Regions from separate parts of the Halalkalibacter sp. HAAS-P014 genome, predicted to be linked through region 3. Evidence: riboswitches for the same ligand, from Rfam matches in the RefSeq annotation. Region 3 holds a riboswitch; each other region holds the start of a gene.

Region 1 (7,436 bases), on a different contig from region 3:
ATTTTCTCAAACGCATCATCAGTGTTAGATGTAACATTTACTGTTTTAAATTCACCGTCCGTCGGCTCAGTTATATTAAAAGTCATCCCTCCGATTGTAATACGGTTAGAGCGTGATTCCCGTTCAATTGTTTCACCGTCAAATATTGGGTTTTGAAATGCTACTTTAGCATTAACACCGCCTGTTTCGTTTTCTTGTTTTATATTTAATACTTCTGTTAAAAAGCTTGTATCGCCACCGAATATAATTTGATGATCGGAAGTCTTCCCATCATCTAAAAATTCTCCTGTTTCTTTTCGTTCAAAAACAACACGGTCAAAGGCACTATCATAATAAGCACGAACACCAAGGTTAGAATCGTTAATTTGCTTCAAATTATCATTTAGAGATTTTGTTGTATCAATGGTAAAGTTAACCGTTTCATCCTCACCCTTATTATTAAAGGTTGTAATCGAAAACGTTGTATTATGATAGTGATCAAGATTCCCTACCGATTCTTCCTGCTGATTCAACCGGGTTGAAGCACTGAATTGCTTTTCTCCTGTTGTAATTGCCGTTTCACTTATGTTCCTTGTTTTAGTTGCTACTTGATCCACCTTAAACTGATAAGAGCCTGCTTGAACACTGGCATTTGCTGTTGCCGTAAACATTTGTGGATTCGAGGAGGTTGCTTGCCGTGTGTTTAAATCAGTCCGTAAACGAATCGATCCTGCCGATTGTTCTAATGTACGTAATTTTAAATTCATATCACGGTAAGCATCTCTTTGCCATTCTACCGTTTGCTTTTGTTGGAACAACCGATCAAGTGGCTGCCTCTCTACTTGCATTAATTGTTGCACAATTGATTCGGTATCAATTCCTGATGCTATACCACCAATTCTCACTCTTTACACCAACTCTCATATTTTTCTGTCTATAAATAAACCGATTGTTTCTTTTACCGCAGCACGTATATCCAGCAATTCCTTAGGGGGAATCTCTTTAATAACCTCTTTTGTATTGCCATCCACGACTGCTACATAATATTCATTTAACTTTTCATGAAGACTGAATTGCAGCTGTGTATTGGACATCTCAAAAAACTTATTAAAGTTATCAATCTCGTTAATAATATCTTTTAATTTAATAGAGTTATCCTGCTTTTCCGACAACTCTTTCTCTGTTTTATTCACTGATTCAGAAGTTTCTTTATTTTTATGATAATCATATGTTGGTGATTTAGACATGCCAAGATTAACTTCCATCGTACTCGCTCCTTAATTAAGCCTTTATTTCTAGTATCGGAAGAAATAGTAATTTTGTTTAGTTATTTTTTTTATGAAATTATTAGAAAAATAATTAAAGGCTGTTGAGAGTTTTCTCAACAGCCAAAGGATAGTGATTTATTTTTTCTTATTATTATGTTGCACATTAGCGGTAGTATAACCTACAACTAGTTCATCTCCCAGCATAGCTCTAAACTCAAGTCTCTCTTCAGGTTTATTCCACTCGAAATCTTCTCTGTTAAATTTAAACTGGCCTCTTTGAGCTTGATTTTGATGGCCATTATTTTTTGAAACTGCTGAAACTCCATTAACAGTTACACTTTCGAGATCGAATTGATTTAGGTTAAAACCTTGAGGCAGATTTGCCTTAACAGTAAATACTCCACTGTTGCCAGTTATTACTTTTGGTAACACTTCTAATTCAGCAGGAATATAAACTACAACCTCTTTTTCTACTGTTGACTGCCAACCTGCATGGTCTTCAACTTCTACTTTTATCGTATAAGTTCCAGGCTGGTCTAATGCTACGATCTCACCGTTACTAATTTCCACTTCATTGACTGTCAGTTTTTCTTTAGCAATTCCAGAAATGCTATCATCGGCTTTATAATGGATTTGAAGCTCTGTTCCCAGTGCATATTCTTTATTTAGTTCTAACGAAATAACTGGAACAGTTTTATCAACTTTCACGGTTTCTAAAGAAGCTTCTTCGATATTGCCAGCGTAGTCCACGCTGTAATAAGATACTTCATTTTCTCCCTCTTGTGTTACGGTGAATTCCGTTCCCTCTTCATACTCAGATCCATTGATTGAGTAATAAGTTGCTGCTACTCCGCTTTTATCATCTGTCGCTGTCAGTTCGACCTTGAAGTCTGCCTTTACCCACTCATTAACTATATTTGAAAATGTTTCAGGGGCTGTCTTGTCTACTTTTACTGTTTCAGTCTTCGCCTCTTCCACATTTCCAGCGTTATCTACACTGTAATAAGATACTTCATTTTCTCCTTCTTCCGTTACTATGAATACCGTTCCTTCTTCATACTCAGATCCATTGATTGAGTAATAAGTTGCTGCTACTCCGCTTTTATCATCTGTCGCTGTCAGTTCGACCTTGAAATCTGCCTTTACCCACTCATTAACTATATTTGAAAATGTTTCAGGGGCTGTCTTGTCTACTTTTACTGTTTTAGTCTTCGCCTCTTCCACATTTCCAGCGTTATCTACGCTGTAATAAGAAACTTCATTTTCTCCCTCTTGTGTTACGGTGAATTCCGTTCCCTCTTCATACTCGGATCCATTAATTGAGTAATAGGTTGTTGCTACTCCACTTTTATCATCTGTCGCTGTCAGTTCGACCTTGAAGTCTGCCTTTACCCACTCATTAACTATATTTGAAAATGTTTCAGGGGCTGTCTTGTCTACTTTTACTGTTTCAGTCTTCGCCTCCTCCACATTTCCAGCGTTATCTACGCTGTAATAAGAAACTTCATTTTCTCCCTCTTGTGTTACGGTGAATTCCGTTCCCTCTTCATACTCGGATCCATTAATTGAGTAATAGGTTGTTGCTACTCCACTTTTATCATCTGTCGCTGTCAGTTCCACTTTGAAATCTTCATTTACCCACTGATCTATAATGTTTGATGTTGTCTCAGGCGGCGTGATATCACTAATGATCTCTACTGTAACAGCATTAGAATGGACAGATTCGCCAAAACGGTCATGAACAGCGGTTACGACATAGTTGTGAGTACCATCCTCAATATTTCTTACCCAAAAGTTAAGGCGGTCTGTTGTACCTAGAAGCACCGGTTCTCCTGTAACAATCTCATAAATGTTATAAGAACTGCTATATGGAATTTCATCCCAGTTGATTCGAATGTCATTTTCGTTTTCTGCTCCAATGCGAATAACGGGTGCTGAAACTTCTGGAAAGTCCAATGTTATGTTAATTTGACTCGCCTCATGAGATTCGCCAAAACGATCATTGTAGGACGTCACTTCAAATGCATATTCTCCCTCCGGCAAATCTCTAAACCATTGGTTCACACGGTCTGTCGTTTCAACCAACTCACGCTCTCCATCTATCCATTGATAAATATAATACTCTGTTGCAAATTCTGTTTCATTCCATCTTAACTGAATATCATTTCCATTCGCTAATCGTTCATTCAATCCGCTTGGCGCTTGCATTGTTGGGTGGACCAAATTTACTTCTAGCAATGCTGGTTCTGATTCTCCAAAACGGTCACTGTAGGACGTTACTTCAAAATGATAAACTTCCTCCGGCATATCTCTGAACCATTGATTTACGCGATCTGTTGTAGCCACTAATTCACGTTCACCATTAATCCATTGATAAATATTATATTCTAGCGCATATGATGTTTCATCCCATCTTAACTGGATGTCGTTTCCGTTTAGCAGCCTTTCATTTAATCCGATCGGTGCTTGCATTTTCGGATGAACTAAATCCACCTCTAATAATGAAGGTACGGATTCACCAAAGCGATCACTGTACGATGTTACTTCAAAATGATAATCTCCCTCTGGCATATCTCTGAACCATTGATTTTCACGATCTGTTGTAGCCACTAATTCCCTTTGCTCATCGATTAATTGATAAATTCGATATTCTGTGGCATAGTCAACTTCGTTCCATCTTAATTGGATATCATTTCCATTCGTAATTCTCTCATGTAACTCCTGTGGTGATTGCATTTGTGAATGGACTAAATTGATCATTAATTTCGATGCCTCGTTTGACTCCCCGAATCGATCACTATAGGATGTTACTTCAAACACATACTCTCCTTCTGGCATGTCCCTGAACCATTGACTTTCACGATCTGTTGTTTCAACTAGCTCTCTTTGGCCATCTATAATCTGATAAATTCGATATTCTGTTACAAATTCTACTTCATCCCATCTCAATTGGATGTCATTTCCATTAGCTAGTCTTTCATTTAAACCGGTCGGTGCTTGCATTTCTGGATGAACTAAGTTCATTTCCAATTGCGATGATTCGACTGATTCTCCGAAACGGTCACTATAGGATGATACTTCAAAATGATAGTCACCTTCAGGCATATTTCTGAACCATTGGTTCACTCGGTCTGTTGTTTCAACTAATTCGCGTTGCCCGTTGATCCATTGATAAATTTTATATTCTGCTGCATATTCTACTTCATCCCATCTCAGCTGAATATCATTTCCGTTTAGCAGCCTTTCATTTAAACCGGTTGGCGCTTGCATCTCTGGATGAACTAAAACAATGTTCAATAGTGCAGAATCAGACTCACCAAAGCGCTCATTATGTGATGTTACTTCAAAAGTGTATTCACCCTCCGGCATATTTCGAAACCACTGGTTTAACCGGTCTGTTGTTTCAACTAATTCTCGCTGGCCATCGATCCACTGATAGATATAATACTCTGTCGCATACTCCGCTTCATTCCATCTCAGTTGGATGTCGTTGCCGTTTGTATACCTTTCGTTTAAGCCCTCTGGTGCTTGCATTTCAGGATACACAACGTCAACTGTAACTGTTTGTGAACTGACCGACTCCTCATCACCTGATACAGATGTAATCGCATACGTGTAGGTCCCTTCAGCTAACCCTCTAATAATAGCTCTGTTTCTTGTAACCTCGGCAGTAAGAACCTGTTCCTCACTTACTTCATACACACGGTACTGGTTTACTCCTGAGACATCTTCCCAATCAATCCGGACATCACCAGGGTATGTCTGATTGACCGTTACATTTGCAGGAGCATCTAAATCATTAGATGCTAGTACAACAGAGGTTGGTAAAATTAATTGAAGCACCAATATCACTGCCATAAAAAATGCTAACTTGCTAGAATTTTTTTTCATTACTTTTGCCCCCTTTTCTAGAAAAAAGACCATAAAAAAAAGCCTTACAAGAAAGTAGGCATAAAGACTCCTATCATCTTGCGGTAACCGGCTACCATCTACCCAGAGGTAGGTCAGGCCCTTGGCTTTGCGTCTCATAGTTTCCTATGATTTGCCTTTTTCACTAGATATTTTCTATCATATCCATATTATGAGATTTGACTTATAAATTGTCAATACAATTCATTATTAGGAGTGTCTTTAAAGCTATATATCGATACTAAATTAGTCTTCCTTTTATAAAAATAGGAATATATTACTTTTAAACTGATAGTATAAACTAATTGATTGAGATAAACTTTCTCACAAATCTAATATCATTAATCTAGGCTGCTAATACCCTCTTATTTAACTTAATAATTAAACTTCGGCTGTTAGACACCCAAAAAGAACCTTAGAAATAATTTTTCTAAGGTTCCAAAGGGTACTAAAAATTAGTTTAGAAGTTGTAATACAGCTTGTGGCTGTTGATTTGCTTGAGCAAGCATTGATTGAGAAGCTTGGTTTAAGATGTTTGTTCTAGTGAACTCCATCATTTCTTTAGCCATATCAACGTCACGGATACGAGATTCAGCAGCTTGTAGGTTTTCAGACGCATTATCAAGGTTTTTGATAGTATGCTCTAAACGGTTTTGATTTGCTCCTAAATATGAACGCCATTCAGAAACCTTTTCAATAGCAGCATCTACTAAAGCAATATCAGCATCAAAAGATGTTCCGTCAGCAACGACTCCATCCACTGTAAGACCAGCTGAATCCAAATCTTCATCTAATGTTAAAGTAAGTTGTTGGCCGGCATTTGCTCCTATTTGTAAATCATAATCAAAGTTCCCATCAAGTAGCTTCTTGCCATTAAATTCTGTTCTCTCGGCAATACCATCTAACTCATTATTTAACTCTGTAATTTCATCTTGAATAGCTTTTAAATCTTCAGATTCTAGCGTACCTTCATTTCCGGCTTGAACTACCAATTCACGCATTCGCTGTAAAATTGCATGAGTCTCATTTAAAGCACCCTCAGCTGTTTGGATTAGAGAAATACCGTCTTGTGAATTACGTGACGCTTGATCTAAACCACGGATTTGTCCACGCATTTTTTCAGAAATCGATAGACCTGCAGCATCGTCACCAGCACGATTAATACGAAGACCTGAAGATAACTTCTCCATTGCGTTTGAATTTTGGTTAACGTTAATTCCCATTTGACGGTGTGCATTCATTGCAGATAAGTTGTTGTTAATAATCATAATAATTTTCCTCCTTGAAATTACTCCGCCCACGTCCTTGTGGTTGGATAAAAAGTAGTTAAGTTCGCTACATTGTAAGCGGCCGTCTCACAATGTAACTCCTTACACTATTATTATCGGAGTGCTTTTTTAAATGTTTAGTAGTTTTTTATATTTTTTTGATTATTTTTTCCTAGAAAAGTTATCCATTATCTAATCTTTACTAAATACCTCTGTATTTTCTAGCTTTTTTAGGTCTAAGTGCATAGATTTCTTTTTATTTTCTATTGATAAAAGTCACATTTTTGTCGATATAACTAGTATACAGTTCTTTTCTATTATATTTAATTTCGATTGAGGAGGTTTCGCTTGTTTTTTGGTTGCTAGTTTCATGAACGAGTGCACATACAATTGCTATTCTAACTTAGAAAAAGAGGAGACATTATGGACAAGACATCAATTATCGGAATTATTTTAGGGTTTACAGCCGTCTTGCTTGGCTTAATTTTTAAAGGTACGAGCTTGGCTGTTTTGTTAAATCCGGCTGCATTTTTTATTATTATCGTCGGTACAATTGCTACGATCTTAATCGGTTTTCCGGGAAGCGAGATTAAGAGAATCCCTAAGTTGTTTGGGGTGTTATTGAAAAATCAAAAGCAGCCAGACACTGCTGAGGTGATTCAGCTTTTCACTAGATATAGTTCACTCGCCCGTAAAGAGGGGTTGCTTGCGTTGGAGCAGGAGATCGATTCGGTTGAAGATCCGTTTTTAAAGCAAGGCTTAAAAATGATCGTCGATGGGCAGGAAGCGGATTTTATTCGCGATACAATGGATGAAGAACTTAATGCAATTGAAGAGCGTCATGCTGCTGGGGCGCAAATTTTTACACAGGCTGGTACGTATGCTCCGACACTTGGGGTGCTTGGAGCAGTGCTCGGTTTGATCGCGGCGCTTGGGGATTTAAATGATATGGATGCACTTGGTTATGCGATTGCGGCAGCGTTTGTGGCGACGTTGTTTGGGATTTTCACTG
Region 2 (7,436 bases), on a different contig from region 3:
GGGATGTTTCTTTCAGGAGGAGTGGACTCAAGTGCTTTAACGGCGTTGGCAGCAAAAGTTTATGAGAAGCAAGGAAAAGGACCAATTAAAAGTTATTCAATTGATTATGACGAAAACGATAAATACTTTAAAGCGAGTGATTTTCAGCCCAATTCAGATGCGGAGTGGGTAAATGTCGTATCTGATGCACTTGGCACCGAGCATGATAACAAAGTGATTTCCATTGATGAATTAGCTAATCGTTTAAAGGAAGCAGTAGATGTCCGTGATCTTCCTGGGATGGCTGATGTCGATTCATCGTTACTCTGGTTCTGCCATGAAATCAAACAAGATGTAACAGTGGGATTATCGGGTGAGTGTGCAGATGAGATTTTCGGTGGATATCCTTGGTTTCATAAGCCGAAAGTTATGTATTTTGACGGATTTCCTTGGATGCGTTCGATAGATGAGCGCGAAAATCTTCTAAATGATAAATGGAAAAAAAAGCTCGACTTAAAGCAGTATGTTTACAATCGTTATAAAGAAACCATTGCTGAAACACCGAGATTTGAGGGTGATACAGCTGAAGAGGCTAGAAGACGTGAAATATCGTACTTGAATATTGTTTGGTTTATGACAAATCTTCTTGACCGTAAAGACCGGATGAGTATGGGAGCAAGCTTAGAAGTACGTGTGCCGTTTTCAGATCACCGTTTAGTAGAGTATGTATGGAACATTCCGTGGGAAATGAAGCAGCTTGCTGGTCGTGAAAAGGGGATTCTAAGGAAGGCGTTAGAAGGGTTACTGCCACATGATATACTTTATCGAAAAAAGAGTCCGTATCCAAAGACGCATCATCCTAAGTATACAGCAGCTGTACAAAAAGGAATGAAAGATGTATTAGCGCAAAAGGACGCACCGATTTTTGAGTTTATAAATAAAGAAGCACTTCAAGAAATCGCTGATTCAGGTGGATTGCCAACGGGCCAACCGTATTTTGGCCAATTAATGGCTGGGCCACAATTGTTAGCTCATTTCATCCAAATGGATTACTGGTTGCATAAGTATAATGTGAAAATAAAAGAATAGCTATATTAGTGGATGTAAGAAGAATACTAGGTTCGAGGCTTTGCCAAAAGGTCAAAATTATACCTTTTGGCAAAGCCTCTTCATTAAATGAAGTAAAATCCGATTGCCATAATCAGATAAGCTGCAAGTAAGGTTAACCCTTCAAACCAGTTCGAGTCTCCATCATTAATCATCGTAATTGCTAAAAATACAGATAAGATCATCGCTATTAACGATTCAGTTGAGAAAACGAGTGCCATAGACACCGGGAAAAACAATGAGAGCAATACAAGGGTGGGTGTAACAAACATCGCAATTTGCAAAGTGGAACCTACAGCTATTTCAACCGATACATTCATTTTATTGCGTAAGGCCATATAAATGGCCGTAATGTTTTCAGCAGAGTTCCCAATGATCGCCACAATAATGACACCGATAAATACTTCACTCCAACCAAAGGTAACAGCGACGGCCTCAAATGTGTCTACTAACTGATCACTTGTAAAGGCTACCGCTAAGGCAGCAGTAGCTAATATCAAAATGGCTTTTCTTTTGCCCCATTCAGGTTCTTCTTTTTCTTCTTCTTCAGAAGCTTCACCTCGTTTAACATAAACCCCCCGGTGAGTAACCAGTCTGAAAAAAAGTGCAGCAAAGTATAGCACGAGCATGGTGATGGCAATCCCAATACTTAGTTGCAAAACTTCTTGCTCAGTTAGCGTCGTAGCAAATATGTATGGGAAAACAAAAGAAACGACAACGGAAAACATTAATAACCCAATGCTATGTCTTGCATCGTGGATATCAAACGATTGTCTTTTAAATTTTAAACCGCCTATAAAGAAGGACAGGCCTGCTACTAGGAGCAAATTACTAATTACTGCACCAGTGAGAGAGGCAAGTACGATATTTAAATAGCCTGCTTTTAACGCAAAAATTGAAATGGTTAATTCAACTGCATTTCCAAAAGTAACACTAAGTAGTCCCCCAATTCTAGGACCTGAGATGATCGATAGACTTTCAGTTGCCCTGCCAATATAGGAGGCTAAAGCTAGTATCGTTACACTGTAAATAAGAAACATCATACTTGGAGACCAAGCAAGGAGGGTACCAAGGATTGAAAGTGGTACACCGATGGCTGTTGCAATCATAAATATCTTATTCATGGATGTCACCTCAACTTGAACTCTTTCTGTTAGCGTCCACAGCAATTGAAGAATTCATGCGAGATTTTCACAAAATATCAAAGCGAGAATAACACGAGAACAGCAAAGAGGTTAAATCGTTGGTTGTTGACATAAGCTTATTAAAATTCAATAAACTGGTTTTTTTGGATCGAGTATGTATCAATTGTGCCTGCTGGTAATTCAAGGGCTGCTACGGCATGCTTAACGGGGAAAATTGCCGTCCATGGTTTTACATGTCTCTTTAGGTGAATAATTTGATTTTTTTCATTCAAAAAAACAACATCAATTGAAAAAAACATAAAAAACATATGGATCGAATTACATGGGGCAAGAAGGATTCCTTCGTTCACGATTGGTTTGAAACGAAACATTAAGCCTTTTAGCCTTTTTATAAAAGAGTCGTATCTTAAAATGCTAATCGGGATCTGTTGAACATCGTTTTCTGTAATTAGTTTCAAGTTATCACAACCTTTTAAATGAGCATCAAGCTCTAAATATAGCGATTTTTTGGAGCAGCAGGGATATTTTATGTAAAACCTGCTTCTTTATAAGTGAACGATCGATTGTTCTTCCAAGATTACGTAAAAGATGAATTATTTTGTGATTGTTGATTTAACAAAGCGCATGCTAATATAAATTTACAAACAACGCCGTAATTTTACACAAGGTTACAAATTGTTTGTGACAAAATGATAAGGGCAAACCAAGGGAAACCTTGGGACGCAAAACTACAGGGGCTTCATCAATTAGATATGCCAGCCAGTTGCCGGAAATAGTAAACTTCCATACTATTCTTCGGGGGGTAGTATTTTTTTGTGCAAGTATAAATTATAAAAACATTCAAAAAAAGGTGGGTTTACATTATGTTAAACAAAGTTATCAAGTTTTTTAAAGAAGAAGATGGACAAGGTATGACTGAGTACGGGTTGATTTTAGGAGTAATTGCTATCGGTGCAGTTGCAGCGTTTACGGCATTTGGTGGATCTTTAATTGACAAAATTGACGATGTTAGAGCAAAAGTTTTTGGGTCGTAAAACCTTCATATATAAATAAGCTTTAGTAATTTAAAAAGCCTACTTTAGGAGCGATGTTCCGTAAAAAAGTAGGCTTTTTTTACGAGGTGAGTCACGTGACGTTTATCATACTTTTTATAGTATTACTAATTTCATTAATTACAGATTTAAAAAAACGAAAAATACTAAACATCGTAACTTTTCCTGCTATAGTAGTAGGTTTAATTTCAAATACCGTATTGTTTGGTTGGGAAGGCTTTTTATTTAGCTTTCTGGGTCTTTTAACAGGCTTTGGGTTACTGGTAATTCCTTATGCATTAGGTGGTATTGCAGCTGGTGATGTGAAGCTTTTAATGGCTATTGGGGCGTTACAAGGAACAGCGTTTGTTTTTGGCTCATTTTTATACATTGCCATAATCGGTGGCATCATTGCTTTTATTATTTTACTTAAGCAGAGAGAATTATTGAATTCACTTAAACGAATTTTCTTTTCAGCACAATTAAAAACATTAGATGGTTTAAGTAAAAAGGATATGCACCATGCGTTCCCTTACGGCGTTGCAATTGTTCTAGGGACCGTATGTTATTCGGGAGTGAGTCTGTTGTGATTCGGTCAGAGAAGGGACAAGCAACCGTAGAATTAGCAATTTCTTTAACTGTTCTTCTGTTTTTCCTGTTTGGGATTATTGATTTTGGTCGTATTTTTCATGCGCATCTAACACTTGAGCATGCTAGCCGAGAAGGGGCAAGAGTGGCAAGTGTTGGAGGGACAAACCAAGAGGTGGTACTTCGGATAAAAGAAGCGTCACCGTCATTGTATTCAGAGAAAATTAATATATCGCCTATTACAACGAATCGAAACAGAGGTACGTATGTCACAGTTGAATTATCATATCCTGTGGCCTTTTCGATCCCGTTATTTAAAAATATATTGCCTGATCCTCTAATGGTGAGGTCGAAAACAGTGATGAGGGTGGAGTAATCATGAAAGCATTTATGAAGCAAGAGGAGGGAGCGGTCATGGTCTTAGTCGCTTTAGGCATGACCGTCTTTATCGGCTGCATCGCTTTAGTGATTGATATGGGATCACTCTACCTTGAAAAAAATAGGCTTCAAAAAATAGCGGATGCTGCTGTATTAGCAGCGGCCCAAGAGTTGCCTGCCAATCCGAATAAGGCCAAAGAAATTGTTAACCAAACCATATTGTTGAATAATGGAACCCCTAGTCAATTTGAAATTGTTATTAACGCAAATAATACATTGATAGAAGTGCAGGGCCAAATAAGAGGAACGCTTTTTTTTGCGAAAGCGCTCGGGATTAAAGAGCCACTAATTCAAGCAAGGGCTGCCGTTCAACTTCAAGCTCTTCAGTCGGGAAAAGGAGCGATTCCACTAGGGATTCAACCCTCGATGGACTTGTCGTTTGGTTCAGTGCAAACGTTAAAAGTCAGTGATTCAGCAAGTGGGAACTTTGGTGCAATTGCTTTAACAGGTACTGGTGCTAAGAACTACGAAACGGATTTAAGGAATGGTTATGAATTTGAGCTGAAAGTTGGATCGGTGTTAGGTACACAAACGGGAAACTTGGCTGGACCAACAAGGGATGCGATTACACCTCGTATTTCAGCTTGTCCGAATGCAACCTATTTAAATTATCCCCCTAATTGTTCTAGAGTGGTTCTTGTACCGATTTTTCAGCCAGTTAGCACAGATCAAAATCAGATTAAAGAAGTGTTAATTGTCGGCTTTGCAACCTTTTTTATTGAGAGTGTTTCTTCAACCAATCAGGGGGCTGAAGTAACAGGGCGATTTATTCAAACGACTCGTTCCGGTGAATCCTCAGCAAACCAATCAAGCTATGGAGCATATGGTTTTAAACTTATTAAGTAAAAAAGGTGATTACTTATGAATACAAAAAAGATCTGGATTTTTGCAATAATTTTTGGGGTGATGATGTCTTTTTTCTTTCTTCTTATAACAGCGAATAATGATAATGCAAATCAAATTGCGACTGCAACAGCGAACCTTGATGAAGAGGCTGCAGACGAAGAACTGCTGGATCCTCAACACAACATTCAAATTGAAGAAGGCAAAAGAGCGATTTCCATTGCAGTAACGGAAGTTCAAAGTGTTTCTGGTTTTGTTAGTCCGGGATCATTTGTAGATGTAATTGCCGTATTGCCAGTTCCTGTTGGGGAAGAAACATCTTCACAAATTATTGTTGATAATACAAAGGTATTAGCTGTAGGGAAGACGTTGGTTGACGAGTATAGTGAAACCGCTGCTTCCTATGAAATGGTTACACTTGAAGTGACTCCAACAGAAGGAGCAGCTCTTGCCCTTGCTAATGAGACTGGTGTTTTTACTCTCCTGCTAAGAGGTGACGAAGAGGAAGAAGGGACAAAACCTGTCAATATTACCTTAGAGCAATTACAAAAAGGGAAGATGTCAAAATGAGATTAAACTATTATATCCATTCAGAAAAACAGATGTACGCTACTGCTGTGAAAATGATGTTAGATGAATTGAAGAAAAGCAATAAAATCTACGATCATTTATCTGAATTGAAAACAGATCTAGCGCATTCAAAAGGGACAGTTGTAATCATTGGTCCAAATTCGAATGACAATCCTTATGAATTATGCCAAGATTTATCCAGGCTCTATCCATTAACTGCTGTTCTATTACTAGTAAATAAGGAAGACATTGATTATAAAAAAGCTATGTTTGTTGGTGCTGTCGATGTTCTTGATATTGAAAGTGATGAAATGGAAATCATCGAATCGATCAACAAAGCTGAACGTGTTATTCGTTTAAAAATAGCAAACGATCCAAGTATGCTAGAGAATCAAAAAGAAGCGAAAGTCATCACTGTTTGCAGTACGAAGGGTGGGGTCGGAAAAACCACGATTAGTGTGAATGCAGCTGTTGCCTTAAGCAAACACAATCTAACAGTGGCAGTTATTGATCTAGATTTACAGTTTGGTGATGTTGCGCTTTTATTTGACCAACTCCCAAGCCAGTCGATATACGATTGGGTCAAACAATCTTATGAGAATGGTGACAAATCATTTAGAAACTTTGTGTTAAAACATAAGACAGGTATTGATATTATAGCGGCCCCTGATCTTCCGGAATTTGCTGAATTAATAACAGGAGAGCATATTGCTTATCTCATTGATGCAATGAGAAAAGAATACGATATTGTGATCATTGACACACCACCGGCCTTTGTTGAAACGAGCTTAGTAGCACTAGAGAGTTCCGATATCATATTATTAATTGCTTCACTAGATTTACCAGCATTAAAAAACGGGAAACTTGCAATTGAAACGTTAGAATTATTAGGACTAAAAGAGAAGATTAAGATTATTTTAAATCGTGATACAGAAATGGAAGGCATGACGAAAGAATTGATTGAAGAAGTATTAGGGCAAAAGATAAACGGAAGAATGCCAAGTGATTATCGCACAGTCATTTCTTCAATTAATAATGGTGAATCTTTCGTAACAAAAGCACCTAGAACTCCTGTTGCGAAAGCTGTTATGAAAATAGCCGAGCAGTTGCTGAATGACTTTCCAAGTGAAGAAGAAGGATTGAAAAGTAAAAAAAGGAAAAAAGGTCTGTTCAAAAAGAAAGGATAGGGGGATTGTAAATGTCATTATTAAAGCGCCTAAATGAAAAATCTCTCACTTCTTCAGTGAATGAAAAAAAAGAACAAACCTCTCATCAAAAAAAAGAAGCAGTAAGGCCGAAAGAATCAGACTTAAAAATTGCATTACAAAGTCATTTGATCTCTGAATTAAAAAAGAAGCCTGACCTATCGGATGATGAACAAAAAGAGTTGATTGAACTAGAAGCAATGAAATTTTTAAATGACAAAAGTGATCGTCTTTCTTTTGAAGGAAAGAAACAATTAATTGATACCGTAACTCACGAATTAATTGGATATGGACCTATTACAGCTTTATTAAATGATCCTGATGTATCGGAAATCATGGTCAATGGAGCCTACCAAATTTATGTTGAGAAAAAAGGGAAGTTAGTTGTAAGTGATTACTATTTCCGTGATAATGATCATGTTTTGCAAGTGATTGAGAAAATTGTTTCGCCACTGGGCAGAAGAATCGATGAAAGCAGTCCGATGGTTGATGCACGCTTGCCAGATGGTTCAAGGGTAAATGCGATTATT
Region 3 (7,436 bases):
CATTCCTTCACCTAGATCAGCAAATAGGACTCTCGTTGGAATAGTATCATAAATTTTATATGTCTGGTCATCAACCCAATTGGGTGAAGGAGCAGATCCATTCTCTGCTATGATATTTGCACCTGCAGCATTGAGTACCAATTTTCCCTTTTCTTCCTCTTTGGTTCTTTCATTCGAATCTACTTGTTTTAGTGGGGTTGATTTTAACAATAACCTCCACCCCGAACCTGATCCACTTGCATCAACAACTGTCAGCGTTCCTACATCTCCAAATGCAGTTTCGGTTTTCTCATTATACCTTAGCACTACATTTTCTTTTGAAGAAAAAACATTCAATGTTCCACCAGTAATGGTGAAGTTTACCAATGAATGATTCTGTGATGAATTAACTGTCAGTATATTCATAAAGAAAACAACCATAAAAGTAGCGAGAAGAACTTGCTTATTAATTTTTCTTGTTGATGTTTCTTGTAACTTAAACAATGGTAGCACCTCTCTCAGTGCTACCATTATATAGGAAACAAATTAACAGTTTAAGCAATTTCCTCAGGTAATATTAGGTAATCCCTTGATTTACTTTTTCCTTGAACCTAGCCAGTAAAAGAAACCGGCTAAAGTGACACCACTTATAACCCATACCCACACTGGAATCCCTCTTGGCGCCGATACAGGAGCATCTTCCCTTATCTCTTCATACTCTCTCACTTGTTCTCTTTCAATTTCAAACGTTCGTTCAGCCGTTATCTCCTCATCAAGTACATTTGCTGATATAAAAACATTATACAGACCAGGGTCTAGTGAACCATGCGTCCACGGAACTGGAAACCGAATCTCCGTATGGGGCACCATCGTAAATGGTTCAAATTCACCAGTAAATAATTCTTCACCACTGTCATTTTCAACTCTATAGTGACCATGTGTACCTCTTAAAATCATTTGAGCACCGTTAATAAACTCCATGAACAATTCCAGTCCAGATGGATTAACGTTAATTCCTACATCGCCCATTGCAAAGTTTTGAGATGCTGTGTTTGGTAAATCAAGTTGCACCGCGAGTGTAAACGTAACTTCATTTCTGATGATAAAACCAATATCTCCTTCTGTATCATGAGATTCGATTTCATCAAGAGTGTCTTCACCTATAGAAGCAAATAAAAGTCCACCTAAAAATGTTCCTTCATCGACAGTAGGAACCGAAATATGTATTGGGACTTCCACCGTTTCATTTGCATCTAGTTCGATAAAAGGTTCAACATCCAATAATTCTGACATAAGGGTAGCATTGTCCAATATTTTTGTATTTTCCGATTCTATAATATCTTCATACAAAATTCCTCCAGTTGGAGCCGTATAAGAATTTAAAGGAAGTACTTGAACAGTTATTTCATGATCTCTCTTATTGTGAATACGAGCATATATCGTTTGATCATCGCCTGGTTTCACGTCTAAATGATAGTAACCACTTACACCTTCGATTTGCGTATCAGGTAAGATCGCTTCAACAGAAAAAGGAGCATCCATTTCTTGCTGAGCGTTAGTTTTCTCTAAGAATAAGTTGTTTATTATCGTAACTATAACAAAAAAACATAAAATATAGACCAAAATGCGACTATACATTCCTATCAAACACTCCTTTCACCTGTTAGTCTATCCCAAATGAAGTTGATTTTATTAACGCAAAAAAAACAACCATGCTTTTAACATGGTTGTTCGTACATCATCTATTATTGTTTAGGACCTTGAGTCAAGTTCCATGTAATTACAGTTGTATAATGACCTGCTAACGCTGTATCAGGACTTAGAGTTAATGTTAACGCATTGCCACCAAAAATTGTGTTAAACGTTCCAAGACCTTGTCCCTCTTGCGCATCCAAAACAGTTACTCCGTATACATTATCTAAGTTGCCACTACCTGGTGTTAGAACCGTAGCATCTGAAGACCCTGCTTCTGCTTGTACAGTAGGTTCGACAATAGCAAGAGAGTTAGCTGGTAACGTATGATTATCGGTAGTTCTCTTTAATGATGATGCTGTTGCACTTACATTCCAGCCACTTCCAGCACCAGTTGGATCAACCACTTTAAGGTTACCTAAATTGGCTGAAGTTGTTTGAATTGTACCATCTAATGTTAATCCTTCAAATGTTACTGGTTCAGGTACTTCAATCTTTAAAGTTCCTCCAGTAACTTCAGCAGTTCCAGTTGTTGTTTCTGATGCAAATGAAACATTTGCGAAAACACCAAAAGATAATGCGAATACTGATAAAGTAGTTACTAATTTTTTCATGTATAAATTCCTCCCGAAAGGTAATTTTTTTGAGATAATCTATACCCCACTCACCTTTATCCTTTTTTAGGCATTAAAAAATTCCTACCATAAAACTTAAAGTCTATAAAAAGGTAAGAATAGAAAGGAAGTATACGTAACTACTTCTTTTCATTCTTTAGCAACCTGTCGACCTTAGCAATAACTTACCTTAGGCACATGGCTTTGCGTCATCGCCTTTCAACGATTTTGCCTTTTATAAAGGAATGAACTATATGAAATTGTTCTATCAGATGGCGTGTGATATATCTTACATGGATTATCATAACGGGAATATTAAAAGTAATCTAGTCATTAAATATTTCCATTGTTACCAAAGGAAAATATAGAACAATGTATTAGTAGGTAATAATAAGAATATCGCCTAAAATGATAAAGGCTCCTCCATCAACATAACGAAAATCCGGAAATCATAGAAAAACAAAAGTGACTGCACCTTCTTTGTCTCAAGAATTTCCCCAAAAAGAAAAAGTGCTCCATCCTGCACAGATTAGCACTTTTTGCTTAGATTTATAAAAAAATTAATATTGTATTCGGCAAGTAATAAATGTAACTTTACCTTCCAAATAACAACATGACTTTATTATTGGAATGGGTGAGTATTGTGGACAGTTCGAGCCAGCCGTGCCAAGTTTTGAACCATGAATGTGGATGTTAGAGCCAGTGACTGTGGAAAGGAGAGCCAAGTTCTTTTCTATGTACTTTTGTTCAATATTTTGCTCCTATTTTCAAAAAAGTATTGGAAACCATATAATAAAATTGCCTTATAAAATATATAGATAAAAAATTGAAAGTGATTCAATTGAGCTAATGTAACCACTCTAAATTTTTTGGTTAGATTAATAATTGGAAAAGCGAATAAAGCGTCTATAATAGCATTTAGTAGTATAAACCGTTTAAAATTCCCATAAGTCCACCTTAAAATCCACATAGATCCGATTAAAAATGGACCTACATGATAAGGAAATTCCCCTAATATATAGGATTTAGGCTTATTATAAAAAAACCACCATTTTCGTTGTTTACCAATTAAAGTATCAGTAAAATGTACAAGTAAAACAAGAATTGACGCAGGTAAGAATCTTTTAATATTACGTATGCCTAAGATGGGTAATGTAACCCACGATAGCACAATCATTACAAAGTTAACCAATACCTGGCTTCTCAATGACATAATGTCCTCCATATTATAGGTTGATTACTTTTATTTTTAACTATTATTTTACACAACAGTCAATGTTATTCTAATTTAAATTAACCTACTACTTTATTTTAAGTTCATTCTTCACAAAGTCACATTAAAATGAAAAGATCTGTTGCATTGAGTCTACTATGTAGTAAGACCATGATCTCACTACGCCTTTTACTCTGCATCACTTGATGATAATTAATTCATGATTCAAAAAAGCATACCCATCTTAAACGTTACCACATACCATAAAATAAGGTTTCTACGATTGGGAGGCAGTATTTATGTATAGACAGCAAGCAAGAATACCAAGAAACTGTCCACAGGGGTTTTTGGGTCGGTATACCGTAATTCCAGGAGACACGTTCTATACCATTGCGCAGATGTTTAGAGTAAGAATTGAAACACTTGCATTCAATAATCCCCATATTCCAAATCCTAATGTATTATTCCCCGGAGACATTCTCTGCGTTCCTGGTTTAATCCCTTACCCCTGCTGTACGTCTTTACAGCCCCGAGGGAGTGCACCATTCGGTACAGGAGGCGTAGCTTATGTGAATTTCGCTCCAAGAGGAGGTCAGGCTGTGAGCATTATGGCAACCTTACCGCAGCCTCAAGTTTTCGGTAATTTTGACAAGTATACAGGTGAAATGATCATTCTCGGAACTGGAAGCTTTAGAACCCAGTTATTTGCTACTCCCGAAGACCCACCTATTTGGTCATCCCGAATAGAACTTCCTACCGCTGCATCCGTTACGCCAAACTCGCGTGTGTTAGTACGCCCTTTTAATTCGTTGGCCGGCACTTCAGGTGCTCCTGTCTTAGAAGGCATAATTCTTGTTGGAAATTGCCAATAACATCAATAGAAGCAAAAGGAGCTGTCCTTCGTCATTTGTGAAAAGGTTCCTGTCCCCCATTACTTTAAAGTGCCGGGGGTCAGGAACCTTTTTTCGCGTTAGCCCTTGGGATTTTTAAAGTCCTATTTCATCTACTGCATAAGTAGCATCTTCATTGCTAAAACCTTCAAATTCTAACTGTTGAATTAGACCGCTTCTTGAGAAACTTGTGTAGTCTAAGTAATCTTGAGCCATTATTACGGCTTGCTCTCGCCAATCAACATTTAACTGATTTACTGCATAAGTAGCGTCCTCATCATCAAAACCTTCAAATTTTAACTGATCTATTAGACCACTTTTAGAAAAAGCTGTATAAGCTAAATAGTCATTAGCCATAGCCACTGCATTTTGTTGTGATAATGTTTCTGTTTCTTCCACAGTTTCTTCTTGTATTTCTTCTTCTACTGGTGCTTCTTCCTCTGAGGTTTCTTCAATATCCTCTTCTAATTCAGCTTCTTCTACTTCCTCAACCTCTTCTTCTATTTCTACATTTTCTTCGTGTTCTTCCTCTGCTATTTCCTCCACAGGATCAGGTGCAGCGATTACGAAAAGGATTAAAAAAACAAGTGTAGATGCAACTGTCACAAGTAATGCTTGTGGTCTAGATTTCGCCTTAATTAAACTAGGTTTTATTAGAGCGACGGGAATAGCGATTAACGACAATAGAAACAAAATAAAAAACAATGTACTCATTTTCCAAACCTCCTCTTTCCCCTATATTTTCCGAAAAAATGCACATTATTCTTTTAAACAGTTATGTCACGATCTCTGTCCCGATCATCATTGTTGTGACATCTTCAACATTGACACTCCTTTCGTATATAAAAAAGCAGCCGTTTCCATGGTAGTTAAAAGAAAAACAATATTAAAATAATTGGTATTGTTACAAGTAAAGTTAATAAACAGCCACAACCCATCATCTTATTTCCAGTTTGCTGCATTCCCTTGCCAACTTTATCTAACTTCTCTGTTCTATCTAACCATTTTTGTTTTCGTTCTTCCTTGTCCATTTTATCAACGCTCCCATTGTCGTTTTTATATACACTGGGCAAAGGGGACAGGCAACTTGTCCTAAAAAAAATTACGTAAAATCAATTGGAAATTTTTCATGACACTTTAAACATTACAGATTTAATCTACCTCTTATATCGACTTCACCATAGAGTTTCGAAGCAGAGGGAACAGATCTTTCGTTTCCTTTAGGTAGGGTATTACAGATCCGTCCCCCTCTTATTTTTAACGGGGAATAAGGCTTTATTCTTCCACGATTGCTCCAATTGTGGCTTATCAATTTTATTGAACAATATTTTTGTACTGCGCAGCAAAAGGTTTTTTCGGTTGATTTTCTTATTATTCCATAAGCTCCCGTTTATGGAATAATAAAAACATAGGGAGATCTTAGTCTTCCTATGTTTTCACTCATATTATTTATCTGTTTGTTTTTGCTTCTTTTTCAAATACTCCGCACGTATTTTTTCAAGTTGCTGCTTTTTATCAAGTTTGGCAGGCTTCTGTTTTTCATGAAACTTTGTCACAGCTACCTGACCTTTGGCATCCAATTGATATTTCCCCACTTTGTTCACCTACTTTTCTTGTCTTTAAAGAGAATCTATCCAACAAATATAATATACCTAATTTTACTGAAGTAAACCTTATTACTTTATTAGTTTACTGCTAACTTTACATATATAAGTAAAGACAATAAAAACTTAGTAAAATAATTCATCTCCAAATGATTTTCATTTCATTGCTATAATCAAAATAAAATGCCTTGACACTTGCATAAGCCTTAATAATTCTATTTCTTGTTTGTTCAGCTCTCTTTTTAAAGGTCCAATTGTTCGGTAAATAAGTTTTAAAATATTAAAACAATTTAAGTCTACTCCATCTTTTTAATGGTTCTTTATGCTAATAACCATTACGTTCTCGATGATTTCAAATTTAGGTTTCTGAGTGGTAACTCCTCAATCGAGTAGATTTCATTTTAAGACACCTCAATTTCAATAAAATCTTGTTAAACTCTTGCTTACCGTTACTCTAAGTACAATTATTCACAATATCAAACATTCCTTAATCCTGTTTGTTACTTAATAACTCTTCCATTTTCTTTTCTAATTCTTCAATTCTGGATTCCTGTTTTATAAAAACTGTAATTAACACTGCTATTACGAACGCAATAAAAATAATTAAAGCCCAGATGTTTTCTACAATAAGACCGAGGAAGAAAAATGCAAAAATCCAACAAATAACTATACAAGCTAAAAATGTACCAATAAATTCTTTCAATTTAAATACCTCCTTCAAATCATAAATAATCTTTTATAGTAAATTAACCTTCCTACTGTGTTACTTTCTTATTGAACAAGCCTGCTCCGTACTTTGTACAACATGATTTACAATTTCATTTGCATCAGCAGCAATTTCTGGATAAGAATCAGGTTCTAAATTCAAGTAAATGGTATCATACGTTAAATAACAACAGGCATTTTAAAATAGTTTCTATCCAGTGGATAATAGCGAATAGTCACTCGTTAATTAGCGTATCCATTGCTATAACAATGAAATTAACAAATGGAAATAGCCAACAGTTTTCTGTTGGCTCTCCACATAGATGGTAAATATCAATTCGATAGATTCTTTACTTCCCAAACCTGTACTCGCGAATGGATGTGCTCATCCCCTTCTCATAAGGTTGGCAGTTGCACTTTTACTTTTTTATAACAGGAACCCAAATTTCACTTTCATTTTCCTTACTTGTCATCATTTCTGGGCCTCCACTATGCTCATATGATGAGGACGGAAACCATTCAGTGTAAATACGTTGCCAAACTTCCTGAACCTCTTGCCACTCACCTTTCACATGAAATATTGCCCAGGTTGCCTTTGGTATTTCTAATTTTGATAGATGTCTTGGACACTCCTTTGTTGTAGCAGCCGCAAGATAAAAATCAATTTCCTCTTCAGCGTAATTAGTCATTATTTGAAGCAATCCCTTTAATTCTGTATTTGCTAGTTTCTTTATTTCAT
Region 4 (7,436 bases), on a different contig from region 3:
GCTGCTTCGGGCGATATGATCATCGACGAAGGGGGAATCACCCAATATCCGACTGAGTATATCGACGTCATCTTAAGAGAAAGTGGCTCTGCCAATGAGGTTGCGAATTATTTACATGAACTGATGAACTTGGGAGCATACGGGATCATTGCTGAAGGCATGGCTCCAATTGGGACGGTGGAAGAGGAAGTTCTCAGCAGATTCGGAGATCCGATCGATGATACGATGGGCTTTCAAGGAACAATCTTTTATGAGTACGACGACGCCACTTATATGATGGGATATCGAGACGAGTTTGAAGTACTAAGAAGTTTTCAGTCAGAGGGACAAATTTTACCTTTTACACAAAAGGAACTGATTGATGTGTTAGGTGCGCCAGATACAAGGGGGGAAGATCAGTACTTTCTGATGGGATACTACCTCAATTACAGCGCCGGAGAGTATACGGTGCAATTCGTTTTTGAAGAAGATCATGATGGTGCTGTGGTGAGGCAGATTTTTGTGCAGTAGTTTTGGGGATGGCGAGAACTGCGATCATTTTCTCTTGGCTGATTGCAGATAACCCTAGTAAAATTGCTAATAAAAGCTAGTTGCTATTAAATTGGGCAAATTTGCCGTTATATTTACAATTTCGCTATTATATTGCGAAATTCACCGTTATATCAGCGAATTCGCCGTTATATTTGCAAAATTGCTATAAAACGTGATTTTGTAAGGGTGTTGATAGGTTATAATGAGCGTTTTGAAGGCGATATTTGCTTGAGAAGTGGAAAAATACATTTTTAAACGATTTTTGAGAAGAAGTGTGTTGTTTTTATCGTTCTTATGATTAGTTTTTGTTGTCAAAAAAGCATGGCGGCGGTTCTTACATGGGAATTCGGAAGTTTTTCTCAAATTTTTAAGCTCTATGTGTAGTGTAAATGCCTAATATCGGTAGAACATATTATTGCTGTTACTTATCGCAAAAATTTTTGAATTCCCTAGCAAGAAGGAAGTTTAAATTTTTGGGTTTTATATTCTACACTTAGATTAAAATTTCCTTCTTCGAGGTACTTTTTCACCAGTCCCGGACGGTACTCGCGCTTCCTTCAAAACTGTGGATGAAGGAAAATGAGTCTATCGAAAACATCGAGCTTTTTGTACCCAAAAGTGAATAACCTATACTTTATACACGTAGTTCTCCACATTGTATGAGATATTCACAGGGAGGCTACGTGCTTTTTTTATCAATTGGTTACATATCCACAGAATGGGGGAGTTATCTCGCCACAAGCACTGTGACCATTCTCGTGATTTTCCTCCTTCTACCTCTCCCTCTAAAGTCCCTATTTGTTCATTTGTTTTTAGAGTATAATTTATATCAGAAGAGCGTTGTATGAACCTTAGTTAAATCATACACCCATCTTCATTTGTCATTTCAAAAAAGGCAAATCTTTCGAAAGGGAGAGACGCAAAGTCACAGACCTAAAGCGCTATGCTATGGTGGCTGGACCGCTGAAGAATGGAGAATGAAGCCGATACGATAGCTTTCAAATCTTTCTCAGCAAAATTTAAATTGTAGGAGAGGATTTTTTTTATGTTTAAGATTGAAAAATCAGTTAGGACATTATTGGTAGTTGGACTAGTAGCATTTGGAAGTACGTATCCAGCCGGGGCAAATCTAGCTTACGCAGATAGCCATGATGAAGATATTATTCAGGAAGAGACGGCTGAGGAAATAGAGAATGTGATAGACGAGAGCCAAGTGGAAGAGGCTGAACCAGCATCAGAAACAGTCATTGATAGCGAAGAAAGCGAGTCATCACTGCTTCCAGGGGATTTCTTCTATTTTGTTAAGAAGATCCAGGAAAATATTCAGCTCCTTTTCACGTTTGATGATTTAAAAGAGGCTGAATTACTTGCTTCTTTTGCAGAGGAGCGTATTAAAGAAGCTGAAGCCTTATTCGAACTTGGTGAAGAAGAGGCAGCAATGAAGCTTCTTCAAGAAGCAATCGATCAACAGGAAGCAGCTTTTGTAAAATATGAGCAACCAGTCTTATCAGACCAAGAGGAAGAGGCTGCTGAAGAAGACGATGCAGCTGAAGAAAACAAGGAGAATACTGAGAGCACAGAAGGCGTGGAATCGAAGGATCAAGAAAACAGTGAAGAAAATTCGGAAGAGGCAGTATCCGAAGAAACGGCCTCTGATGAGGAAGTTACTGATTTAACACGTGCTGAACTAGAAGCGAAATTCTCTTCTAACCTATTAGCCTTGCAAGCTGCGTTAGAGAAAGTACAAAACCCGCAAGCAAAAGCAGCTCTTGAGAAAAATGTTGCCAAAGCCCAAGAAAGACTTGAAACGAAATTAACGAAAAAATTAGCTAAACTTGATGGTGATGGTACAGATTTAGAAGATATGATGGAAGAAGCGACAGAGGAGCCTCTAACTGAGGAAGAAGTTAAAGAGGTTACTGAAGAACTAGTGAGAGAAACAAACGAAGAAAATCATGAAGAGGTACTAGCTGCTAGCAACAATCTAGAAGAGCAGGCAGATAAAGACGAGTCTATTAGCGAAGCGCCAGTCAAACCAGCCAAAGAGAAACAAATCGAAAACGTAACGAAGGAAGCAGAAAAGAAGCCTGAAAAAGCAGCTAAAGCAGAAGAAAAGAAAGCAGAAAAACCGGCTAAGGCAGAAGAAAAGAAAGTAGAAAAAGCAGCTAAAGTGGAAGAGAAGAAAGCAGAAAAAGCAACTAAAGCAGAAGAGAAGAAACCGGATAAAGCACAAGAGAAACAAAATGGAAATGCTAATAAAGCTGAAGATAAGAAAAATAAAGAGTAGAAGCACGGGGACGGTTTGAACTACTCCCTGTTAAGTAGACAGTGGAATAATAAATAACATTAAACGGCCATAGTCCTATATTCTAAAGGGCTATGGCCGTTTAATCGTTTTTGTAGTCGTTCTTAATTATAAAAGTACATGTATTCATCTATTGCCCACGAAAGCTCCCTCCTGGGTAGCACAGATAATCTGTCTATCTAGAAAGGAGCCTATCAGTTCTCATGCTACCTTCTATTCATTTTTTGCCGAAAATATCATCGTATTTGCTTTTGACATACATCTCTTTTTCATGTTTCTGTATGTCATGTCCTTTACCGAGATAATACGCTAAAGACATGATCAACAATACTAGACTACTGAGCAACTGTAAAAATTCAAATAGCGACCATAAAGATTCAATTTGGATATCAGGTAAGGTCACAGCTACGGAAAAAGAGTAAAGGATAAATTGGATAATCCCGAGGTCGTGATTCAAAGCAATAGGTGAAGCCCATAACGGAAAGTAATGAGATAATCCAGCTAATAAAAAATAAAGAACGCTAAAAATGATTGTTAGTTCCAAGATGCTATGTAAGGCAAGAGAAGTTCTTGATGATGGAAGCAGAAGAGTATTATTCCAAGAATTGATATAGACAATTTCAGCGTTGCCCAGTTCTTTTTTGCCATTGAATTCTTTGATGTCTTTTATATGATCATGATTAATCGTTCTATATTGATTCTTACTCCAGAAGAAAAGCTTTTCACGTTTAGTAACGATATCATTATAAAAAGCAATAAGAATTTCTAAAACCCTGGAAACCGTTCGGAAGATGACAAAAAGGAGAGTAGCAAAAGGAACCATCCCATATAAAAGTGGTTTATCCGAAAAGCTATAAAAACAAATAATCGCTATAAAAACAGTTACGATAATATTTAACCAATTACTTCTTTCGATATAGAACTTCTTAAGAAGCCGTGAATATTCTAATGCACCCAATGAAATAACATCCATATCGCAAGCAATTGACCCCATTTTTCGTTTGTAATATTCAGCCCAAAAATAATCAGGAGTCAAAAGAAACTTCAGGATTTTTGTTATAAGAATATAAATACATGATCCTATAATATAAAAGATTTTACCCAGAATGTTTTTATCCTTTGTTGGAAACAGCTCTCCCCAGCTTTTTACTTCTGCAGATAGTTCTTTAATAAAGCTTCCCTTTAAGTAATCGTATTTCTTCTTTGGAACGCTTGCACCTTTGATTGTCCGCCAAGCCACAAGTTTATGAAGCCAAAAAGAGAGGAGGTGTGTAAGGAAAAATACGGCAACAAGGAACCACCACCAATGGCCGTTAAAATCTATGGTCTTTTCTTCTAATGAATAGCTGAAGCCGTTAGGGCTGAAGGTAGAATACAAACTCACCACAATAAAGGCTAATAGAAAAAGGTATTTCCATATAGCCCATGTATTGTTCTTTTCTACAAGACTAGTATATTTTCCAGTGAGACCATGATATTTACCTGTTTCATAGATTTCTGCTAGTGTTGTGTGCTTAATTTGATTCATAACTAAAATCCTTTTATCCTTTTTTTGTAAGTTGTCTGCATAGATGTGTTAGGTATCATGATACAGTTTTTACCTGTTAATGAAAAGAGTAGTGAGGAAGCACCGGGTATGGAGACCTTTGTTTCAAAGAATAGTAGTGAACAGAACTAATGTTTGGTATAATTGAGTGACAACTACATTAAGTGGATGGTCGGTTGACCATCTCCCGATAGAAGGGAGGTGGGGAAAATGACGACATATGAAGCAATTACTGTTGCGCTGCAATCAAATTTAGTTTTGGTAGGAGTACTAACATTGATACTAATATTCGTCAAAGAAAGAAAAAAGTAACCGTCCAGCCCCTGACCAAAGGATAGGATAGGTTACTTTTTCCTTGAGAGATCTACTTAATTCACATGGTCAGCCGCTCTTCACGCGGCATGTAGTTGTGTTGACCGGGTGTTGACGCACTCGGTCTTTTTTACTCTAGGTTGATCTTGATAATATTATACATGATTAGTATTTGACTTTCATGATATTTTTACATTTATATATGAACATTCACAAATGATGCGATGTATTGGTGTGAGTTTGTTGAAGGGTTGGGGGAGAAGTAGGAGCATGGGGTTCTGATGCTTCCTCCAGATAAGAAGAGAACGACAATCAGTGGGCCAGCCCAAAAGGAAGCGCGAGAACCGACCCTGCGCTTCCTCGCATATTTCCTAGTTTTGCTCCTACTTTCCTACTGGTCAATATAGTAATATAAATACAGAATTGTTGATTACTAGATAGGAGGGTGCCTTTGTGTCAGAGCAGTGGTACTACTTAGAACAAGATCAAGAGATGGGCCCACATGACTGGGGAGAATTACAGCAACGTTATGAACGAGGGGAAATATTAGATTTGACGCTTGTTCGGAGGAATGCAAATGACAAGTGGGAACACTTTCAAGTGGTGAAAGCGATGGAAGAAACGGCGGTAACAGCAAGTACGGCGCCTACGTTAGATGATTTTACCCACCAAGTAAAAGGGACTTTTTTGCAAGCAACGGCCAAAGTAAATGAAATGGTCGGGGAAAAAGGAAATATTGATTTGAAGTTAAAAGATGTGTTCTCTGCTGTCTTGAAACCACACACGAAAGAGGAAGGCGAATTGCTTTTCATTTCTGGAACAACGGTCACGACACCACCTGAGAATGAAATCACGACATCATGGCCGAAGCCCTGGCTCTTCTTCAGGGTCTTTCTAGTATTTGCCGTGACGTATGTATTATTGTACATATGCACGTATGCCTTTCAAAATATGAACACGATACCTGGTTTGATTGTGATTGGGTCGTTTGCTGTGCCTTTTTCACTGCTTATATTCTTCTGGGAAACGAATGCGCCTCGAAATATCAGTATCTTTGATGTTGTTCGAATGTTTTTTGTTGGGGGAGTAGCCTCTTTAGTCGCAACCTTGTTTCTTTTTACGTTGTTTCCTATTTACACGTTAAGTTATTCAGGGGCGATTACGGTTGCGATTGTTGAAGAGGTGGGCAAGTTAATCGTTGTGGCTTATTTCATTTATAAATTACGGACGAAATTTATTTTAAATGGCTTATTGATCGGTGCAGCAATAGGAGCGGGATTCGCTGCCTTTGAATCGGCGGGGTATGCGTATAATTATGGGATGCACTATGGTGATGATGTCATGCTCTCGGTGATTATCGCTAGAGCTTGGTCATCAATAGGTGGTCATGTCGTATGGGCTGCCATAACGAGTGCAGCACTTGTGCTTGTAAAAGGTGAACAGCCCCTTTCGCACTCGCACTTTTTCGACTCAAGATTTCTGAGATTATTTTCTGTGCCGATCATCCTTCATGCGGTTTGGAATTCGCCTTTTTTACAGGAGTTAACGATTATTAAATACCTCATTCTTATTTTTATTGCTTGGGTCTTTATTTTTACAATTATGAATGCAGGGTTAAAACAGATCTCTCGCTTGAATGAATCTGCTAGTCTGTTAGCGGAAGCTGCTGTTACGAGTTCTTTCTGTCCAGAGTGTGGCAGCCGAAATGAGAAGAAGGGGTACTTTTGTTCGAACTGTGGAAGGAAGTTGGGAGCGTGAGTGAAGTGTGGGGACGGTTTAGCTGAGGAAGCGCGAGAACCACGCCGACGATCCCTGTAAAATTGCTACTAAGCGTTGTTTGCTATTAAATTGGGCCAAATTGCCGTTATATCAGTGGTTTCGCCGTTATATTGCGAAAGTCGCCGTTATATCAGCGGTTTCGCCGTTATATTCGCAAAATTGCTAGTAAACTTGAAAAATTGCAATAAAACGTGATTCGTAAGGGTGTTGAAGAGTTAAAAGGGGCACTTTGAAGGCAAATGAAGCGTTAAAAGTAGAAAATACTACACTTTGAATCTATTTTGTGAAAAAGTGTGCTGTTTTTTTCATTATAATGATTATTTTTCGTTGCCATGCTACTAGTTAATGAAAAATAACAACCTTTTGATTGGCTGCTGAAAATCGTTTCACCGGCAGTCACGGTTCTAATGCGTTCTCTAGATGACAGAGAACTAGGACCGCGGAAGCACGAGAACCATTCGAGGCTGGTGAAAAAGCATCTCGAAGAAGCGCAATGGCTCCACACGTTACGCGTCTTACTATGAGAAACCCACTCATAGTAAGGCTTTTTAAAAGAGGGTAATAGCTTCGCTTATTGCCTAGAGGGTAGTGGAAAAGGGAAAACGCCTTCTTCACTACCCTCGAATCATCCTCGCGCTCCTCCCACTTTCAGCTCCTTGCTCACACATAAGATCGGAGTGACAAGAATAATATTTCATATACAAAATATCTTTTAATACTCTAAATATTTCATTGACAAAAAAATGTTTTGTATGTAAAATCCAATTAAGAGGTGGGGGATATGAATACACAAAAAAAAGAAGCAAACAAAAAATATTCAGTACCGGCTTTAGAGAATGCTTTTGAAATACTTAAATTATTAAGTAGGAAACGGTTCCGTGAAAGTACCGTTACCGAAATTGCCAATGCTATCCCGTTGAGTACAGCTACTTGCTATAGACTTTTACAAAGTTTAGAAGGGTT

Evidence for each region. Region 3 has a riboswitch for cyclic di-GMP ahead of AC1FXZ_RS14305 (WxL domain-containing protein). Riboswitches for the same ligand answer to the same signal wherever they lie in the genome.
Region 1: linked by a shared signal. The riboswitch ahead of AC1FXZ_RS07810 (OmpL47-type beta-barrel domain-containing protein) and the one ahead of AC1FXZ_RS14305 (WxL domain-containing protein) in region 3 are both predicted to bind cyclic di-GMP.
Region 2: linked by a shared signal. The riboswitch ahead of AC1FXZ_RS13445 (Flp family type IVb pilin) and the one ahead of AC1FXZ_RS14305 (WxL domain-containing protein) in region 3 are both predicted to bind cyclic di-GMP.
Region 4: linked by a shared signal. The riboswitch ahead of AC1FXZ_RS10655 (DUF5667 domain-containing protein) and the one ahead of AC1FXZ_RS14305 (WxL domain-containing protein) in region 3 are both predicted to bind cyclic di-GMP.

What each region holds. Positions count from the first base shown of each region.
Region 1 covers NZ_JBWQTV010000010.1:29,917-37,352, forward strand. The annotation lists gene AC1FXZ_RS07800 (flagellar hook-associated protein 2) at 1-884, opposite strand, end outside; gene flaG (flagellar protein FlaG) at 900-1,244, opposite strand; gene AC1FXZ_RS07810 (OmpL47-type beta-barrel domain-containing protein) at 1,383-5,138, opposite strand; cyclic di-GMP riboswitch class I at 5,218-5,304, opposite strand; gene AC1FXZ_RS07815 (flagellin N-terminal helical domain-containing protein) at 5,612-6,424, opposite strand; gene motA (flagellar motor stator protein MotA) at 6,848-7,436, shown strand, end outside.
Region 2 covers NZ_JBWQTV010000016.1:131,440-138,875, reverse strand. The annotation lists gene asnB (asparagine synthase (glutamine-hydrolyzing)) at 1-1,068, shown strand, start outside; gene cax (calcium/proton exchanger) at 1,152-2,210, opposite strand; gene AC1FXZ_RS13450 (DUF192 domain-containing protein) at 2,351-2,689, opposite strand; cyclic di-GMP riboswitch class I at 2,919-3,002, shown strand; gene AC1FXZ_RS13445 (Flp family type IVb pilin) at 3,095-3,265, shown strand; gene AC1FXZ_RS13440 (A24 family peptidase) at 3,361-3,852, shown strand; gene AC1FXZ_RS13435 (TadE/TadG family type IV pilus assembly protein) at 3,849-4,226, shown strand; gene AC1FXZ_RS13430 (pilus assembly protein TadG-related protein) at 4,229-5,134, shown strand; gene cpaB (Flp pilus assembly protein CpaB) at 5,150-5,701, shown strand; gene AC1FXZ_RS13420 (CpaE/TadZ family protein) at 5,698-6,888, shown strand; gene AC1FXZ_RS13415 (TadA family conjugal transfer-associated ATPase) at 6,900-7,436, shown strand, end outside.
Region 3 covers NZ_JBWQTV010000017.1:17,779-25,214, reverse strand. The annotation lists gene AC1FXZ_RS14315 (WxL domain-containing protein) at 1-483, opposite strand, end outside; gene AC1FXZ_RS14310 (DUF916 domain-containing protein) at 574-1,617, opposite strand; gene AC1FXZ_RS14305 (WxL domain-containing protein) at 1,725-2,285, opposite strand; cyclic di-GMP riboswitch class I at 2,442-2,528, opposite strand; gene AC1FXZ_RS14300 (LysM peptidoglycan-binding domain-containing protein) at 3,798-4,370, shown strand; gene AC1FXZ_RS14295 (Ltp family lipoprotein) at 4,485-5,102, opposite strand; gene AC1FXZ_RS14290 (hypothetical protein) at 5,258-5,419, opposite strand; gene AC1FXZ_RS14285 (hypothetical protein) at 5,834-5,983, opposite strand; gene AC1FXZ_RS14280 (hypothetical protein) at 6,480-6,695, opposite strand; gene AC1FXZ_RS14275 (AraC family transcriptional regulator) at 7,117-7,436, opposite strand, start outside.
Region 4 covers NZ_JBWQTV010000013.1:112,420-119,855, forward strand. The annotation lists gene AC1FXZ_RS10650 (tetratricopeptide repeat protein) at 1-510, shown strand, start outside; cyclic di-GMP riboswitch class I at 1,416-1,499, shown strand; gene AC1FXZ_RS10655 (DUF5667 domain-containing protein) at 1,577-2,818, shown strand; gene AC1FXZ_RS10660 (hypothetical protein) at 3,054-4,364, opposite strand; gene AC1FXZ_RS10665 (PrsW family glutamic-type intramembrane protease) at 5,148-6,452, shown strand; gene AC1FXZ_RS10670 (IclR family transcriptional regulator) at 7,255-7,436, shown strand, end outside.